3 regions of the Psychrobacter sp. Pi2-51 genome follow, and region 2 is predicted to be linked to each of the others. Evidence: predicted binding sites of a transcription regulator. Region 2 holds the regulator's gene; each other region holds the start of a gene.
The links. Region 2 encodes PhoB, which activates phosphate uptake and scavenging genes when phosphate is short. Its sites were predicted from a motif close to TGTCATNAANCTGTCATAA; they were not measured.
Positions count from the first base shown of each region.

Region 1 (4,275 bases), on a different contig from region 2:
ACCGGGCACTAAGATAGCATCGGCATCATTAAGCTGTGCAAATAAAACATCGTCGCCTTCCAAACGTTCGGCATCGATATAATCAATTTTCACATCTACTTTATGAGTGATACCAGCATGTAATAATGCTTCGTTAATTGACTTGTACGCATCAGGCAGCTCGACGTATTTGCCGACCATCGCTACGGTGACCGTTGATTCAGGATTGAGCTGGGCTTCAACCACTTTGTCCCAATCGCTCAAATCTGCTTCAGGTACATCCAAACCAAAGCGCTCACAAATCAAATCATCAAGATCTTGCTCATAAAGGGTACGCGGTATTTGATAAATACTTTGCGCATCTTCACACATGATGACCGCACGCTCTTCGACATTGGTAAACAATGCAATCTTACGGCGATTGTCTTGTGAGATATGATGGTCAGAGCGGCAAATTAAGACATCAGGCTGTAAACCAATAGAACGAAGCTCTTTAACCGAATGCTGGGTAGGCTTGGTTTTGGTTTCGCCGGCACTGGCAATATAAGGTACCAAGGTCAAATGCATCAGCATGGCGCGATTGCGACCTAGCTCTACTTGCATCTGGCGTACCGCTTCCATAAAGGGCAGCGACTCGATATCACCGACCGTACCACCAATCTCAATAATAGCGATATCATAACCCTCGCCACTGGCAAGGATTTTGCTCTTAATCTCATCAGTGATATGCGGGATAACCTGCACAGTACCGCCCAGATACTCACCACGGCGCTCTTTATTCAGTACGTTCTGATAGATACGACCACTGGTAAAGTTATTACTCTTACTCATCTTAGAGTGGCGTAAAAAACGCTCATAATAACCCAAATCTAAATCCGTCTCCGCCCCATCTTCAGTGACGAACACTTCGCCATGCTGGAACGGACTCATGGTACCTGGATCGACGTTAATATACGGATCCATCTTGGTCATTGTCACGTTCACACCGCGCGCTTCGAGTATCGCAGCAAGAGAAGCAGCAGTGATACCTTTTCCTAGTGAGGACACTACCCCACCGGTCACAAATATAAACTTGGTCATAGTACTCTTTCGGTAATTGGTAAAGAAGGATTTTACTAAAGATACGCCAAAAAATATAGGGCAAAAGCGCAAACTATCCGAAACTCTTAGTTTTTGCTCAATGTTTATTGATTAAAACCGCATAATAAAAAAACTCACCCCGAAGGATGAGCTTTTTAGCAGAGTATTTATGCAGCATATAGTTGATACTAAATAAAATGGATACACGACATTATAATGCGTGACTGGTACAAATTTTTCTTGCTTGCTGTGCAAGCGCAGACAGAGGGTACAAAAAATTCATATCAGTCACACTGTCTCTTTTTTATATTGAACTGACTATATTGAGTTAGAATTTATATTCTAAACCGCCACCGATAGCAAATACATCCGCATCACCACGAGCTTTAACTGAGTCAATGGTGTCATCAGCATTGTTTCTAACAACGAGCAGACCGTTCTCTAAATCTGCAGAGTTTTGACCGATATAAGCATGAGCAATTATATTGTCTTTGAACTTATATTTACCGCCCAATACAATTTGGTCTGAGTCGTTGCCATCAAGACCAGCCAAGTTTTCAGTCTTATCATACTGAAGATAAACAGACGCTGGGCGAGCAAAGTTAGTCAAACCCATCTCAGCACTAACGACCAATCCTTTCTCTTCATCATCTGAATTATCAAAATCAACTTGCTGGTATAGCGCGCCTAGCTTCACTGGATAAGCCATGTATTTGCCCAAATCGACACTGGCACTACCACGCAGAATCTCACCTGTGACGCTCATGTCTTTGTCATAACCCACACCTGCGGTAAAGCCAGTACCTGGATCAAACATCAATGAAGCACCAAAGCCACTGTCACGGTCATCGCTATCAGAGACAAAAGACTCATCAGCACCGTATTGTAAGGCAAGCTCTAATGGTAGACCATTGTATTTGGGTGCAATCCATACGATTGAGTTATTAATACGCTCACCATCAGTCAAGGTAAGCGCCTCACTCAGCGTACCATCACCACCAAGAGAGCTTGAGCCGATATTATCCCAATAACCTTCGTTAACGGTTACGTTGTTGACGTAATCTGACACTGAGTAGTTGCGACCAAAGCGAAATTGACCGTAGTCTTTGTTTTTAAAACCTAGATAGGTGTCACGGCTTTTAAAACCAATGTTGCTGCTACCGCTGTCATCGATCTTGATGCCATACTCTAATTGATAAATCACATCGGTATTAGCAGTGATTGCTTCGGACCCTTTGAACCCTAGACGTGAAGAATGCGAGCTGACTTGTACTGAGCTGCTGTCTTCATTGATATTGATAGTGTCGTTAGGCAGATCCATAGACTGACGATCAAGCTCAGCGTTGACATAGTTAGCAGTGACGAATGCTTTGCCATAAACCGTTGGCGCGGCTTGAACGGCAGAAACTGATAGCGTTGCAATTGCTGAGGCTAAAAGTAATTTTTTCAAAGGGTATCTCCACTTGACGATTTGAGTGATAAATTGGCTAAGATTGACTGGCAGGTACAATGGTATTGCTACAAACTTCCAAGACCATGATATGTAACGAGCCACCAGAACGGCTTAGACACTACTTTATCAAGCAAATATTACAGTAAGATGAAAGAACAAAATTTACATGCCTGTAACTATCTATTTTAAGACTGATTACAATGAAGGGCTACTTTCTTTTTTCGCATAAAAAAACTCATCCCGAAGGATGAGTCTTTTTATACTATCTACTTGAGTCTGATACTAGAATAAGTATTCTAGACCGCCACCAATTGCTAATAAATCATAATCATCACCACCGAGGTCAGCTGAATTTTGACCGACATAAGCATGAGCAATCATGTTCGATTTGTAAACATATTCACCACCTACAACGATCTGATCAGAATCAGCATCATCAAAACCGAGCAAGTTATCAGTGTTATTATACTGAATGTAAACAGCAGCTGGCTTAGCGAAGTTATTTAGACCCATCTTAGCACTAAGGACTAGACCTTTTTCTTTATCATCGCCTCTATTATCTGCATCACTATCAAAATCAGCTACTTGATATAGCGCACCAAGTACTACAGGAGCTGCCATATACTTGCCTAGATCAACACTAGCCGTACCACGAATTAAATCGCCAGAAAGGTTAACATCTTTATCATAAGCAACACCAAATGTAACACCAGTACCAGCATCATACATTGCTGCAGCAGCAAAGCCGTTGTTACGATCACCGCTATCAGAGACAAAAGATTCATCAGCGCTATACATAAGTGCAACATCTAACGGTAAACCGTTGTATTTAGGCGCTTTCCAGATAATTGAGTTGTTGATACGACCGCTGTCAGTCATATTGTAACCATTTTCATTTTCTTCAAGCTGATTCGAGCCTAAGTTATCCCAAAAGCCACTGCCAGAAGTCACAACATTATTTACGTAGTCAACAACTGAAGTATTACGACCAACGCGGAATTCACCATAGCTATCATTATTCAAACCTAAGAAAGTATCACGGCTTTTGAATGCGATATTGTTGCTGTCACCTGCGTTACCATCAATATTAATACCTACTTCATACTGATAGATCACGTCAGTATTAGCAGTAATCGCTTCAGAACCTTTAAACCCAAGGCGTGACGAGTATGAGTTAATTTGGACTGCATCCATATCATCATCAGTACGAGTTTCATCATCTAAATTAACGTAGTCCATACCGACGAAAGCTTTACCATAAACAGTAGGTGCTGCGTTGGCTGCAGATACAGATAGGGCTGCGATTGCTGTAGCTAAAAGTAGTTTTTTCATGGGGTATCTCCACTTTACAATTGTAGTAATGAGCAAGCTATGATTAGCCGGCGCCCATAATGGTATCGTCACAAATCCTCAAAGATATAATATGTAACTGGCTACCGAGATTGGTCTAAAACAAGTGTGGCGAATTTCTACTACAATAAGACAAAAAAAACCATGACTCACATGACTGGGATTAGAACGTAACTGCCATGTAATCTTTGGTCTTTATCACTCCGTTGCGTAACATCCGTTACCAAACTCATACTTCGAATACAAGCATAACAACTTTGACATAATTTGCAACATTTTTTTTTGCTTTTTCGATACATCTACTATCGAATAACAAATGCTTTGTCATATTTGAACCGTTACGAAAAAACCCCTATCGACTCAAATAGATACGATAATCATTAATTAATATCATTACTGATAATATTAAATGA
Region 1 is NZ_CAJHBP010000008.1:139,272-143,546, reverse strand. Features, by position in the region: gene JMY08_RS06585 (CTP synthase) at 1-1,059, opposite strand, end outside; gene JMY08_RS06580 (porin) at 1,388-2,509, opposite strand; gene JMY08_RS06575 (porin) at 2,795-3,844, opposite strand.
Region 1: a site for PhoB is predicted at 2,647-2,665, ahead of JMY08_RS06580 (porin). Genes of this name have one in related genera too.

Region 2 (4,275 bases):
AAGTGGTACGCAGGAGGAAAACATCCTATTTGCTTATCCTATCCATAAGCACTTTCGATATTGATAAAGGCTTTTGGACAAGGTAGCCTAAAGTAGTAAAAACAAGCAATACAAAATGGAAGTAGTACAAACTAACAGCCATTAAAAAGCCCAGTCAAACGTCATTATCTACGTTTAACTGGGCTTTTCAGTATTATGAGCTTCTTACAAATTAAGCTTGCTGAGTTTTTGCTTGACCCAATAACTGTCCCATTTTTACCACGCTATTGGCTTTCATGCTGTCCTGCCAATCCGCTTTTGCGGCTTTTGGCAAAACGACAATCGCTGTTGAACCCAAATAAAAGCGTCCAAGCTCAGCGCCTTTTTCAAAGCTCATATTGTGTTCTGATTCTTGGATGTCCTCAGTGCGGCTGATTTTGCCAGTGGCGACGGTTTCGATACCAGCGACAATCATAGCGCCGACCATTACCACGGCAGCTTTGCCGTATTCTGTATCAAATAAACAGACCAAACGCTCATTACGAGCAAATAAATCAGGCACGTTTTCGGCCGTGGTATTATTGACAGAGAATAGTGTACCTGGCACATATCGGGTCTTAGTTAATGTACCCGCAAATGGCATATGCACACGGTGGTAATTACTGGGCGCGAGATAAACAGTCGCAAAGCTACCATCAGCGAAGTAGCTACCATCTTCGCTGTCAGCAAGTAATTGGCCAACATCATAATGACGACCTTTTGCTTGGAGTAGTTTATGGTCTTCAATTTGACCTAGCTGCGAGATGATACCATCAGCAGGACTGACAATACCGTTGGCGCTGCTGTCGATAGTACGTGCATTTTCTTTGAGCTCACGGGTAAAAAAGTCATTAAAGCTTTCATAAGCATTAAAGCTCTGACGCTCATACTCACCTAAGCTGACGCCGTAAGCTTTGGCAAAACCACGAATAAAGGCACGTTTGACGTACGGATGACGGCTGGCGGCTAGACGCCCAGCGACTTTACTCAGTTGCTGCTGCGGGACAAGCTGTTGTAAGGTGGTAAATACATTCATAATAAGGCTACCAAAATAGGATTGGAAATAAGAATAAAAATTAGTCAAGTTAATGGCTGTATTTTATCATGGACAGCACATTATTGTCTGAGCATAATCTGTTAAGGAATCAGTAAATGAAAGCACTTATACAACGGGTGAGCCACGCCAGCGTCGTCGTCGATCAGCATTGTATTGGCAAAATCGATCATGGGATATTGGCATATATTGGCTTGGGGCATGAAGATAGCCTGCAAACTGCCCAACGCATGATCGACAAAATCTTGGCCTATCGTATTTTTGAAAACGATGAAGATCCTGCCAAGGTCGGTAAACTGGATAAAAATGTGCAACAGGTCTGTGGCGGACTGTTGTTGGTGTCGCAATTTACTTTGATGGCAAAAACAGACAAGGGTCGTCGCCCTGACTTTGGTGGCGCGATGGCACCTGATGCTGCTCAAGTGCTATTTGCACAACTGGTTGATTATGCCAACACTCAGCATCACAATGTTGCCACTGGTCAGTTTGGTGCTGATATGCAAGTTGCCAGCGTCAATGATGGGCCATTAAACTTTTTATTAGAAGTATAAAAATTATCTGTCATCATGCTGTCATAATTAGTCCGTTTAATAAGTAGAAACGGGCGAGTGTTTATCGCCTCTTTCTGTATCTTGATTTTTTGAATGCTAACTTTTTGAACGCTGATATTTTGACTATAATAATAAGGTTGCCGTATGTACAATGAGCAAATTTTGATCGTCGAGGATGAGCCTGCGATTCGTGAAATGATTGTGATGACGTTAGAGATGGCTGGATTTGATAGCTTGCAGGCTGCGGACGCATCAGAGGCACATCAGCAAGTGGTCGATCACCGTCCGTCGCTCATATTATTGGATTGGATGCTGACCGGCGAAAAAAGCGGTATTGATTTTTGTCGTATGCTCAAAAACGACGATTTGCTCGCTGAGATACCGGTTATTATGCTAACCGCCAAAAGTGAGGAAGACAGTAAGGTTCATGGTCTTGATGCAGGTGCTGATGACTATATGACCAAGCCTTTTTCGACACGGGAATTGATTTCCAGAATCAAGGCAGTGCTACGTCGTAGTAGTACATTGAGCGCCGATAAGCCTATCGAAATCGGCAAGCTTAGCTTAGATCCCAAAAGCCAGCGCGTAACGGCGGCAGGTCAGCTCATTGATATCGGCCCGACAGAGTATCGGTTGTTGGCATTTTTTATGAGTCATCCAGAGCGTGCGTATACACGGACACAGCTGCTAGATCAGGTTTGGGGCGGCAATGTCTATATTGAAGATCGAACGATTGATGTGCATATTCGGCGTTTACGTAAATTACTACAGCCTTATGACTGTGCTACGCTGATACAAACGGTGCGCGGTACTGGGTATCGGTTTTCCAGCTTGATCGAATCCAATTAGACCAAGACAGAACAAGTCGTGGCAAGCGTAAAACAACGCAGAAGACAGTAGCAAGGATAACGATGACGATAATGCCGATAAAAAATGAGCAACAGGGTGAGCAAGCGCAAGTTGCCCAGCACAATACAACAAATCAACTCAAAAAAATCCGCAGTGCCTTACTAGCACTACGGGATGCGGTTATTTTGCTCAATGATGATGATGGTTTGGAATGGTGGAATCAGGCAGCGGAAGATTTATTGTTATTGCAGTCAAGCAATAAAGGTCAAAGCATTTTTGACTTTATCACCGTGCCTGAATTTCGCCAGTATTATCAGGCTATCACGCCACCGAGCGATGGTGTGCACATGGTGTCATGGCGAGATCCTAAACGTTATCTAAAGTGTGAACTGACGCCTTTCGGTGATGAAAAACTACTGATAATTTATGATGTGACCCGCTTGCAGCATTTGGAGCAAATGCGCCGTGATTTTGTGGCCAATGTCTCGCATGAGCTGCGTACGCCATTGACCGTGCTGATGGGCTATCTAGAAAACTTCTCCGATCAAGAGGATATGCCCCCGCAGTGGCGGCGTGGTTTTGAGCTAATGACCCAGCAGACTGCCCGTATGAATAGGATTGTGAATGACTTACTGCTATTGTCTCGCATCGAAATAGAAGAGACGCATGAGCTAAATGACATTGATATGACCAAGTTACTGACGCATATCTATGATGATGCGCAGGCGTATAACCAAGAATATGGTCATACTATTCATTTGCAGATAGACACTTACGATGGACTATATGGCTCAGAGATGTACTTAACGAGCGCCTTATCCAATTTGGTGATTAATGCTATCAAATACACGCCAAAGGGTGGCAACATCGCTATCAGCTGGACAAAAACATCGGAAGGCTGCCGCTTTGCCGTCGAAGATGATGGTCTCGGTATTGCGCCCCAACATATCGAGCGCTTGACGGAACGCTTCTATCGCATCGATAGCGGACGCAGCCGTGCTACGGGTGGTACGGGCTTAGGGTTGGCAATTGTAAAACATGTCTTATATCAACATGAGGCGCAACTAACCATAGAGTCGGTAGAAGGCAAAGGCTCGACCTTTAGTGCCGTATTTCCAAGCGCTTATGTACGTTCTGCCGATGCACCTTAATCTTTTTGTAAAAGTGGGTAGGGGTTCACCGCGCTGCCATTGATATAAATACCATAATGCACATGGGTTGGTGTTCCTTTAGCATTACCGCTGTCGCCAACATAGCCAATGATATCACCAGCATTGACCCAGTCATTGGGTACGATGTCGGCATAATCCTCTAGATGGGCGTAATAATGTCCTGCGCCGCCCGGTCCGACCACCACTACCACGCGTCCCCCTAATGTATTTTCGCCAACTTTGCTGACAATGCCTTGCGTCGTAGCTTGTATCGGTGTGCCCCGCGCTGCAAAAATATCGATGCCCTCATGGGAGCGCCCTTGGCTACGTGCTGCGCCCCAAGTATCGGTTAGATGCTGCTCTGGTAGTGGACTGGGTAGGCTGTTTTCTACTGGCAACGCTTGTTGCAATAAACTCAGTTGCTGCCATTTTGCCACGACAAACGACTGTGTCTGTTGGCTAATGCTAGGTAGTAATTTATCAAATACAAATAACAGCGCTAGTAACACCGTAGCCCTTATTATTAGGCTTAGCAAACGGCTGAATAGTGTTGGCTTTGGTGGTCGATTATTGCCATCTGCTAGCATTGATGTCTCTTATATATCTGATGTAGTTTGAGTTAGTATTATAAAACCCCTATCTTCCAAGGTGT
Region 2 is NZ_CAJHBP010000019.1:20,357-24,631, forward strand. Features, by position in the region: gene JMY08_RS10300 (DUF1287 domain-containing protein) at 1-64, shown strand, start outside; gene asd (archaetidylserine decarboxylase) at 212-1,054, opposite strand; gene dtd (D-aminoacyl-tRNA deacylase) at 1,171-1,623, shown strand; gene phoB (phosphate regulon transcriptional regulator PhoB) at 1,768-2,472, shown strand; gene phoR (phosphate regulon sensor histidine kinase PhoR) at 2,535-3,623, shown strand; gene JMY08_RS10325 (M23 family metallopeptidase) at 3,620-4,210, opposite strand.

Region 3 (4,275 bases), on a different contig from region 2:
GCATGGTGGCAGCGATAAAGGGAATAATCATGATGGCAAGCACCAAGGACGCTGTGAACATACCCAGTCCCATCGGTGCGCCTTCAAACAGTTTACCGATAATCGGTAAAGGGCCGACGTGTTCAATAAACCATGGCTGGATGTGATCACCAAAGAATGGCGCGAAGACGAACAAACCCCACATACCATAAATGATAGAGGGGATACCAGCCAATAGCTCAATGGCGATACCAAGTGGTTTTTTTAGAAAAGCAGGACACATTTCGGTCAAAAATATGGCAATGCCAAAGCTCACTGGCACGGCTATCAAAATGGCGATAAACGAGGTCACTAAGGTGCCATAGATGGGTGCAAGTGCGCCGTATTCATTGGCGACCGTGTCCCAGTTATTGCTGGTATAAAAACCTAGACCAAACTCTTGAATACTTGGCCAAGCCCCGACAATTAACGACACTAAAATACCACCTAGAGACATCAATACCAGTATGGCAAATGCTTTGGTGGAGTTGACGAATAAAGCATCGTAACGTTTTTGTTTAGCCAGTTGGGACCTTAAGTCTGTCATAAGTGTCTCAGCATTCAATAGGATAAGATTAAAAAATGAGCGTGTTTATCAAGTTTTATCACAACAAACTCAGCAGATATGAGTATCAGAAGCTATAAATATCATTGGCTTTGCGATTAAATTCGCTGTGATAAAACCTTTCAAACAACTACCGGAGAATAGTTGTTTGAAAGGGTAATTCGATCGTTATTAAATAATGACTATCGAATTACTGAGCAGGTTTATAGACAGGCTGTCCATCGCTACCTTTTACGTCGTTCCATTTTGCTTTGAACAAGGCCACTGCCGTGTCAGAGAATGGTACGTAGTCTAGTGCCATAGCGTCATCATCACCTTGGCTATAAGCCCAGTCAAAGAAGTTCAACACGCCAGCGACTTGCTGAGGATTCTCTGGTTGCTTATGTACTAAGATAAAGGTGGCAGCAGCGATAGGCCATGCTTGGTCAGTCTCAGAGTTGGTGATGACTTTATAAAAGCCTTCTTGTTGTGACCAATCAATATCACCTGCCGCAGCAAAGGTCTCAGCTGATGGTTGCACGATGTTGCCAGCTGCATTTTTCAATGCCGTATGTGACATCTTGTTTTGCTTAGCGTATGCATACTCAACATAGCCGATAGAGTTTTTCATACGGTTAACGTAGCTTGATACGCCTTCGTTACCTTTACCGCCTGCACCGGTCGCAGAGGTCGGCCATTTAACGGTTTTATCAACACCAACCGTGTCTTTCCAATCTGGTGAGACTTTGGCCAGATAATCAGTAAAGTTAAAAGTCGTACCTGAACCATCTGAGCGGAATACCGTCGTGATTGCCGCGTCTGGCAAGGTCAAATCTGGGTTCATAGCTTTGATAGCTGGGTCATTCCATTTACTGATTTTACCCAAATAGATATCTGCCAAGGTCGTACCGTCTAGCTTCAATGCGCCCGGCTCTATACCGTCGATGTTGACGATTGGCACAACGCCACCGATAACTGTCGGAAACTGAATAAGGCCAGACTCTTCAAGCTCTTCAGGCGTCATCGGTGCATCAGAGGCACCAAAATCAACGGTTTTTGATTGGATTTGCTTGATACCGCCAGATGAGCCAATAGATTGATAGTTGACTTGGCCACCAGTTGCCCCATTGTAGTCATAAGACCATTTGGCATAGATAGGCTGCGGGAATGACGCACCTGCACCCGTGATATTCATGGCGATATTTTCAGCAGATTTAAAACCTGTGGTAGCAGAAGAGGCTGTTTGAGAAGTTGACTCAGCCGTGGTAACAGCGCTACTGCTAGTATCAGCAGTGGGCTCTGCCGTGTCGGTTGATTTATTACATGCCGTGAGCATTAATGTACAACTAACGGCTACTGCTAATAACGAATAACGCATGTAGGACTCCTGAAGTTTAACAACGATATGAAAAAGCATTGTTTGTGATATGCGTGCTATCTTGCCAAATCTTTATGACAGTTTGATGACAGTTGTCACAATCTTTCATTCGCTTTACATAATATTCAGGTAGCACTGCTATATTTTCAATAAATACAAATTATATCAATAATTTATATATAACAACCTGATGCAACCATATTCATAGAAACCATCAGACGCCATCTTAAGTTGTTATATGCTTAGCCAAATACTATTAGCCGTTGGTGCAGAATTTTGTTAGTATGAATAAGATTCACAACACTGACAGACTCGGGGTGCGGTGTGTTAAAGACTGGCTTTATTAAATTCGCTTTATTAAAGTAACCGCCTTTTAATACATTCGCTGAGAGATCACCCGCCGAACCTGATGCGGTTAGTACCGACGCAGGGAAGTCTTAAGCCTATGTTATACAAGTACAAAGGGCGTGCAGAAATGCCTTTTTATTATCGCCAACCTCTACCAGTATTTTTTGTGCTGATGGATAGCGTTAATAATAAGTTCCGTCCCTCAATCAGCGAAAGATCACTGACTACGTTTAGGTTTGATAGCGCTAGCAGGTTTTTTTACGATTGAATTTGTCCGTATCATATATGCTTACCCCCGCAGATTCTGGCGGTGTTGCCTATACTATTAGACCAACACGCTAGGACAGCATATGACTATTTCAGACATTACCTCGAACACAAAAGCTGCTCAAACTCATATCCCAGCCAATGCTTCGCTCAACGCGACTGCCAGCAAAGCGGATAAAAAAGCAGATGCCCTAAAAACCCCTGCCCATCGCCATCAAACAGACGCGCGCTTTGAAGAAGATGCCCGCGACTTGCACCGTATCTTGCCCGCCTCCCGTAAAATTTATATCGAAGGCTCAAGACCCGATATTCAAGTACCGATGCGCGAAATAACGCTTGATCCTACCCCTGTGCAAGGCGTTTCTGAGAACGAATGGGAGCAGAACCCACCGTTTTATGTCTATGACACCTCAGGTGTTTATACTGACCCCAATGCCACCATCGACCTCACCAAAGGTCTGCCAAAACTACGTGAAGGCTGGATAAACGAGCGCGGAGATACCGAGCAGTTAACAGGTCTATCAAGTCAGTATGGACAAACGCGCGCGCGTGATATCAGCACTGCCAACTTACGATTTGCTCACATTGATAAACCGCGCCGTGCCAAAGATGTTGATGGCAAGACAGGCAACGTCACGCAAATGTACTACGCACGTCGCGGCATTATTACGCCTGAAATGGAATATATCGCCATTCGCGAAACCCAAAAGCAGCATGACTTGACGGACATACGCCAACATGATGGAGAGAGCTTTGGTGCTAATACGCCGACGGTTATCACGCCTGAGTTTGTGCGTAGTGAAGTGGCCGCTGGACGTGCCATCATTCCCAACAACATCAACCACCCTGAATCTGAGCCGATGATTATCGGGCGTAATTTTTTGGTAAAAATCAACGCCAATATCGGTAACTCAGCACTCGGCTCCTCTATCGATGAAGAAGTCTCGAAAATGACGTGGGCCACACGTTGGGGCGCGGATAACATCATGGATTTGTCCACCGGCAATCATATTCACGAAACCCGCGAATGGCTGATTCGTAACTCACCAGTGCCGATTGGTACCGTACCCATTTATCAAGCGCTAGAAAAAGTCGATGGCGTGGCTGAAGATTTAACGTGGGAGATATTCCGCGACACCTTAATTGAACAAGCAGAGCAAGGCGTTGATTATTTCACCATTCACGCAGGTGTGCTGCTGGATTATGTGCCAATGACTGCCGGACGCCTAACAGGCATTGTGTCACGCGGCGGCTCTATCATGGCGCAGTGGTGCATGGTGCACCAACAAGAGAGCTTTTTATACACGCACTTTGAAGATATCTGCGAGATTATGAAAGCCTACGATGTCGCCTTTAGTTTGGGTGATGGCCTACGTCCGGGTTGTTTACAAGATGCCAATGATGAAGCGCAATTTAGCGAACTCAAAACCTTGGGTGAGCTGACCAAAGTGGCATGGGAGCATGATGTGCAGGTCATGGTTGAAGGACCAGGTCACGTCGCGATGAACCGTATCAAAGAAAATATGGATTTGCAGCTTGAGCTGTGTGCGGACGCACCATTTTATACATTGGGGCCATTAACGACTGATATTGCACCGGGTTATGACCATATTACTAGTGCCATAGGAGCGGCAATGATTGGTTGGTTCGGCACTGCGATGCTTTGTTATGTCACGCCAAAAGAACACTTGGGTCTGCCTAATAAAAAGGATGTCAAAGA
Region 3 is NZ_CAJHBP010000002.1:128,437-132,711, reverse strand. Features, by position in the region: gene pstC (phosphate ABC transporter permease subunit PstC) at 1-565, opposite strand, end outside; gene pstS (phosphate ABC transporter substrate-binding protein PstS) at 774-1,940, opposite strand; TPP riboswitch at 2,244-2,390, shown strand; gene thiC (phosphomethylpyrimidine synthase ThiC) at 2,639-4,275, shown strand, end outside.
Region 3: a site for PhoB is predicted at 2,013-2,031, ahead of pstS (phosphate ABC transporter substrate-binding protein PstS). Genes of this name have one in related genera too.